DNA from 2 places in the Streptomyces sp. NPDC002640 genome. Region 1 is predicted to be linked to the other one. Evidence: riboswitches for the same ligand, from Rfam matches in the RefSeq annotation. Region 1 holds a riboswitch; the other holds the start of a gene.
What was found. A riboswitch is a leader RNA that binds a small molecule or an ion and turns the genes downstream of it on or off. The one in region 1 is predicted to bind glycine.
Positions count from the first base shown of each region.

Region 2: it holds a riboswitch for glycine, as region 1 does, so the genes downstream of both, gcvP (aminomethyl-transferring glycine dehydrogenase) here and gcvT (glycine cleavage system aminomethyltransferase GcvT) in region 1, are expected to answer to the same signal.

Region 1 covers NZ_JBSFVZ010000004.1:245,851-249,160, reverse strand. The annotation lists gene gcvH (glycine cleavage system protein GcvH) at 1-237, opposite strand, end outside; gene gcvT (glycine cleavage system aminomethyltransferase GcvT) at 314-1,447, opposite strand; glycine riboswitch at 1,490-1,597, opposite strand; glycine riboswitch at 1,598-1,706, opposite strand; gene ACWD3O_RS07735 (AAA family ATPase) at 2,001-2,687, shown strand; gene ACWD3O_RS07730 (enhanced serine sensitivity protein SseB) at 2,768-3,310, shown strand, end outside.
Region 2 covers NZ_JBSFVZ010000008.1:272,165-275,474, reverse strand. The annotation lists gene ACWD3O_RS13960 (DNA polymerase IV) at 1-850, shown strand, start outside; gene ACWD3O_RS13955 (PRC-barrel domain-containing protein) at 872-1,243, opposite strand; glycine riboswitch at 1,371-1,466, shown strand; gene gcvP (aminomethyl-transferring glycine dehydrogenase) at 1,654-3,310, shown strand, end outside.

The DNA of each region.
Region 1 (3,310 bases):
CTCGGTGACCTCGCCGGAGACCGGGGAGTACAGGTCGGAGACCGACTTGGTGGACTCCAGCTCGCCGCAGGTCTCGCCCTCGGAGACGGTCTCGCCGACCTCGGGGAGCTGGGCGTAGACGACGTCACCGAGGGCGTCGGCCGCGAACTTGGTGATGCCGATGGTGGCGACGCCGTCCTCGACGGGCGACAGCCACTCGTGCTCCTTGCTGTAACGCAGGTCCGTGGGGTTGCTCATGGCTGAGATTCTCCTGTACGCGGGGAGTTTCCGAAGGGTCCGGAAGAACCGGGAAAAGGAAGGGTGCGGCGGAAGGCTACTTCTGGCGCCTGTAGAACGGCAGCGCGACGACCTCGTACGGCTCGTGGGTGCCCCGGATGTCCACGCCCACGCCGGCCGTGCCGGGCTCGGCGTACGCGGCGTCGACGTAGGCCATCGCGATCGGCTTCCCCAGCGTCGGGGAGGGCGCGCCGGAGGTGACCTCGCCGACCACCTCGCCGTCCGCCACCACCTGGTAGCCGGCGCGCGGGACCCGGCGGCCCTCGGCGACCAGGCCGACCAGCTTGCGCGGCGGGTTCGTCGCGGCGCGCTCGGCGGCCTCGGCGAGGGCGGCGCGGCCGACGAAGTCGCCCTCCTTCTCGAACTTCACGACCCGGCCCAGGCCGGCGTCGAAGGGCGTGAGGGAGGTGGAGAGCTCGTGGCCGTACAGCGGCATGCCGGCCTCCAGGCGCAGCGTGTCGCGGCAGGACAGGCCGCACGGGATCAGGCCCTCGGGCGCGCCCGCCTCGGTCAGCGCCCGCCACACCCGCTCGGCGTGGACCGGGGCGGTGAACAGCTCGAAGCCGTCCTCGCCGGTGTAGCCGGTGCGGGCGATCAGCGCCGGGACGCCGGCCACGGTGCCGGGCAGGCCCGCGTAGTACTTCAGGCCGTCCAGGTCGGCGTCGGTGAGGGAGGCCAGGATGCCCGGGGAGGCGGGGCCCTGCACGGCGATCAGCGCGTAGGCGTCCCGGTCGTCGCGGACCTCGGCGTCGAAGCCCGCGGCGCGCTCGGTGAGGGCGTCGAGGACGACCTGGGCGTTGGAGGCGTTGGCGACGACCATGTAGTGCGGGAAACCGGCCTCGGAGTCACCCAGGCGGTAGACGATCAGGTCGTCGAGGATGCCGCCGTCCTCCCGGCAGATCATCGTGTAGCGGGCGCGGCCGGTGCCGACCGTGGCGATGTTGCCGACCAGCGCGTGGTTCAGCAGCGCGGTGGCCTGCGGGCCGGTGACCGTGATCTCGCCCATGTGGGAGAGGTCGAAGAGGCCGGCCCGGGTGCGCACGGCGTTGTGCTCGTCACGCTCGGAGCCGTACCGCAGCGGCATGTCCCAGCCGGCGAAGTCGGTCATGGTCGCGCCCAGCGAGCGGTGCAGGGCGTCGAGCGCGGTGTGACGGAGGTCGGAACTGCTCATGGGCAAACTCCCGGTACGGGCGAAGGCATGACGACGGAGTGTTCCTCCCCATCTGTCATCGGAACCTGAGAGGTTCGCCATGACCGCCGGCCGGGGTCAGGGCTTGCACCGTGGGTGGGCCCGCCGGGGCGGACCGCTTTTCAGATGTGCCTCGCCCGCGCGGTGACTGGGCCTGAGAGATTCAAGGGAGGGACTTGCTCCTTCGGCGCCCGGGACAGGACATGGTGTCCGTCACCCGGGACTCTCCCGCGCGGATTCAAGCGGCCGGTATGCAGTTGGCGCGCTCATCATCGCACGGCCTCCCCGGGCCTGGCGGACCCCCCGTGTGTTGCGGGACTGTGGCGGGAACCGGGCGGAAATGAGACGACCGGCGCATTGCCTTCTCTTTACACTCGGGGGGGATGCTCCAGGTCCCGAACCCATGGGGGAGGACGACCACGTGAAGAGGACGATCGCCGGCGCCGGCCATGCCGTGCCCGTGACCGGCCCCGGGGCGCGCCACCGGGCGCGTTCCTGGGCGGGGACACGGGCGGGGACACGGGCGCAGGGGGCGGTGCGCGCCCAGGGCGCGGACCGGACGGCGCGGTGCGCGGCCGCGGGGACCGTGGCGGACGGGGTGTGCGACCTGCGGGGCGGCAGCGGCGTGGGCGGCGCCGCGGTCGGCGCGCGGCTGGTCTTCGGGCCGCGCGACGTGGTGGTGGTCACCGGGCTGCCGGGCAGCGGCAAGTCCACGATGATGCGGCGGACCGTCGGACCGGACGCGGTCCGGATCGACTCCCAGGACACCCGGGACCGGTGGGACGCGCGGATGCCCCAGGCCATGCCGTACGCGGTGTACCGGCCGCTGGTGCGGCTCGACCACTACGCCGGGCTGCGGCGCGCCCTGCGCGGGACGGCGCCGGTGGTGGTGCACGACTGCGGCACCCAGCGGTGGGTCCGCTCCTGGCTGGGCCGGGCCGCCCGGCGGCGGGGCGGGACGCTGCGGCTCGTGCTGCTCGACGTCACCCCCGCCGAGGCCCTGCAGGGGCAGCGGGCCCGCGGCCGCGGCGTGTCCCGGTACGCCTTCGCGCGGCACCGCAAGGCGGTCGGGCAGCTCCTCGCCGACGTCGTCGCCCGGGGCCGGCTGCCGCGGGACTGCGGTTCGGCCGTGCTGCTGGACCGCACGGCGGCGCGCGTCCTCGACGGGATCGGGTTCGCCCCGCACGGCGCGCGAGGCGTCCGGCGGCCGGGCGTCCCGTAGTCTGACGTGCCGCGGACGGCCGCGGACGGCGGCGGACCAGCGGACAGACAGCGGCAGCGCGGGAACTCCAGGCGGTAACCATGAACTTCGCGACGGACGACCAGACCCTCAGGGGCGGATGGCCCGGCAACGAGCTGGAGGAGGTGCTGGCGGCCTCGGCCGCCGCCCCGGGCTCGGAGTCGGCCGGCGGCCGGGTCCTGGAGGTGCTGACCCGCAGCCATGTGTGGATCCCGCTCCCGGCCGGCGGCGACCGCGACAGCCGGACCCTCGACCTGCCCACCGTGGAGCTGGGCGGGCAGATCTTCGTCCCGGTCTTCAGCTCCCAGGAGCAGCTCCGGCGCGTGGCCGGCCCCCACATGTCGTTCTCCGTCGCGCCGGTCGTGGAGTTCGCGCGCGGGCTGCCGCCCGAGGTGGGCGTCGTGGTGAACCCGGACGGCGCGGTGGGGCTTCCGCTGACCCCGGCCGCCGTCGCCGAACTCTGCCGTGCCGCGGGACCCGAGGGCGCGGGCCGCGGCGGACGGGTGCGGCTCTGGGAGCCGGACTGGCGGGAGGACCCGGTGGACTTCCTGCGCGCCGCCTCCGAGGAGTTCGCCGCCGTCGGGGTGGTCGCCACCGCGCGCCGC
Region 2 (3,310 bases), on a different contig from region 1:
GCTGCGGGACGGCGGGCACTCGGGGCGGACCATCCAGCTGAAGGTGCGGCGGTACGACTTCTCCACGCTGACCCGTTCGGAGACGCTGCGCGGTCCCACCGACGACCCGGCGGTGGTCCAGGAGGCGGCGGCGCGGCTGCTCGAGGGGGTCGACACGACGGGCGGGGTCCGGCTGCTGGGGGTCGGCGTCTCCGGGCTCGCCGACTTCACGCAGGAGGACCTCTTCGCCCAGGCGGCTCAGGCCGCGCAGGCGGTCCAGGCCGCCGCCCAGGAGGCACGAGACGCCGCGCACGCCGAGCCGGCGGCGGAGGAGGCGGTGGCCCAGGGGGCCGAGGTGGCGCACCGGTCGCTGCCGGGGCGGGAGCCGTCCGTCGAACGCCCGGTGCGGAGATGGACCGCCGGGCACGACGTGCGGCACACGGCGCACGGGCACGGGTGGGTGCAGGGCAGCGGGCTCGGGCGGGTCACGGTGCGGTTCGAGACGCCGTACTCGGCGGCGCCCGGGCGGGTGCGGACCTTCGCCGTCGACGACCCGGAGCTCGAGCCCGCGGATCCGCTGCCGCTGGTGCCGGAAGCGGAACCCGAGGCGTCCGGGCCGCCTGCGTCGCGGCCGCCCGAGCCCGACGTGCCCGAGCCCGACGTGCCGGAGCCTGACGTGCCGGAGCCCGAACTGCCCCGGCCCGACCTGCCGGAGCGTGGACCCACCGAGCGTGACCGCAGGGGGCGTGAGGTGCGCGAGTCTGGGCCGTCCGAGTCGTCGGCGCCGAAGCCTTCCGGCGCCGAGCCGCACGGCACCGGTCCGCACGGTCCCGCTCCGGGCGCGACCGGGCCGGAGCGGCCGGCGGCGTGAGCGCCGTGGTGCGGGTGGGGGTCAGGCGTCCTCCGGGTCCGGGAGGTGGCCGAAGTCCCGGTCGGGGAGCGGGGCGGGGGGTTCGACGTCGAAGCCGTAGTGGCGGTAGAGGGTGAGCTCCTGCTCGGGGGAGAGGTGGCGGCCGACGCCGTAACCGGGGGCGTCCTTGATGTGGGCCCGGCCGTAGGGGACGCGGAGGGCGCCGTCCACCAGCTCGCTGGTCTCCAGCGGGACGAAGACGTCGCGCCCGAAGAGCCCGGTCCGGATGGCGGCCCATTCGGGGGAACCGCTGGCGTCGTCGAGGTACACCTCGTCGACCGTGCCGATGCGGTTGCCGTCGCAGTCGTACGCCTTGCGGCCTATGAGGTTCCGGGGATCGATGTCCGTCTGCACGTTCCCTCCTTCTGGTCGCAGCTCACTGTCGCAGCGCAGCCGTCGGCACCACCCAAGTGCACTTTGCGGGCGGCGGCCACTCGAGGGTCCGGCCCGGTACCTCGCTGGTAGGCTGGTCAGTGGCTGCCGACCCCGCGCGGGAGAGTCCTCCGAGAGCCTTCGGAGGCGCCGAAGGAGCAACTCCTCCCCGGAATCTCTCAGGCCCCTGTACCGCGCGGACGAGGTCACTCTGGAAAGCAGAGCGGTGCCCGTGACCCCGGTCGCAGCGCCGCTCTCACCGACGGTGAAAGCCGGACGTCCTCGGGCGGCCGGTGAAGCTCTCAGGTCGTGATGACAGAGGGGGAGGCCGTCGGGCACCCCACCGCCGTGGTGCCCCCCGAAGGTCGCGCAAGACCAGGAGGCCTCCGCCTATGAACGCCCCTCGCACCCCGCTCTCCGCCCTCGAGCAGGGCATCCCCTTCGAGCAGCGTCACATCGGCCCCGACGAGGGCGCCCGGGCGAAGATGCTCGCCCAGGTCGGCTACGGCTCGCTCGACGAGCTGACCGCCGCCGCGGTCCCCGACGTCATCAAGAACGCCGACGCCCTCGACCTCCCGGGCGCGCGGAGCGAGGCCGAGGTGCTCGCCGAACTGCGGGAGCTCGCCGACAGCAACCAGGTCCTCGACACGATGATCGGCCTGGGCTACTACGGCACCTTCACGCCGCCGGTGATCCTCCGCAACGTGATGGAGAACCCGGCCTGGTACACGGCGTACACGCCGTACCAGCCGGAGATCTCCCAGGGGCGGCTCGAGGCGCTGCTCAACTTCCAGACCATGGTCGCCGACCTGACCGGCCTGCCGACCTCCGGCGCCTCCCTGCTGGACGAGGGCACCGCGGCCGCCGAGGCGATGGCCCTCTCCCGGCGCGTCGGCAAGAAGAAGAACGGCCTGTTCCTGGTCGACGCGGACGCGCTGCCGCAGACCGTCGCGGTCATCGAGACGCGCGCCGAGCCGACCGGCGTCGAGGTCGTCGTCGCCGACCTGTCGCAGGGCATCCCCGCCGAGGTCGCCGGGCGGGAGATCAACGGCGTGCTGCTCCAGTACCCGGGCGCCTCCGGCGCGGTGCGGGACATCAAGCCGGTGATCGACCAGGCGCACGAGCTCGGCGCGGTCGTCACCGTCGCCGCCGACCTGCTCGCCCTGACCCTGCTGACCTCGCCCGGCGAGCTCGGCGCGGACATCGCGGTGGGCACCACCCAGCGGTTCGGCGTCCCGATGGGCTTCGGCGGTCCGCACGCCGGCTACATGGCGGTGCGCGAGCAGTTCGCCCGCAACCTGCCCGGCCGCCTGGTGGGCGTGTCGCAGGACGCCGACGGCAACCGGGCCTACCGCCTGGCGCTGCAGACCCGCGAGCAGCACATCCGCCGTGAGAAGGCGACCAGCAACATCTGCACCGCGCAGGTGCTGCTCGCCGTGATGGCCGGCATGTACGCCGTCTACCACGGCCCCGACGGGCTCAAGGGCATCGCCGAGCGCGTCCACCGGTACGCCGACCTCCTCGCCGCGGGCCTGAAGGCCGGCGGGGTCGAGATCGTCAACGAGGCCTGGTTCGACACCGTCACCGCGCGCGTCGAGGGCCGGGCCGCCGAGGTGGTCGCCGCAGCCCGTGAGCGGGGCGTCAACCTGCGGCTGGTCGACGCCGACCACGTCTCCGCCGCCTGCGACGAGATCACCGGCCGCCCCCAGCTGGAGAAGGTCTGGGCCGCCTTCGGTGTCGAGGGTGACGTCGAGGCGCTGGACGGCACGGCCGAGGACGGCCTGCCCGCCGGCCTGCTGCGCACCGACGCCTACCTCACCCACCCGGTGTTCCACCAGCACCGCTCCGAGACGGCCATGCTGCGCTACCTGCGCCGCCTCGCCGACCGGGACTACGCGCTCGACCGCGGCATGATCCCGCTGGGCTCCTGCACCATGAAGCTCAACGCGACCACCGAGATGGAGCCGGTCACCTGGCCCGAGTTCGGCGCGCTGCACCCGTTCGCGCCGGCCGAGCAGGCCGGGGGCTACCTGTCGCTCATCCACGAGC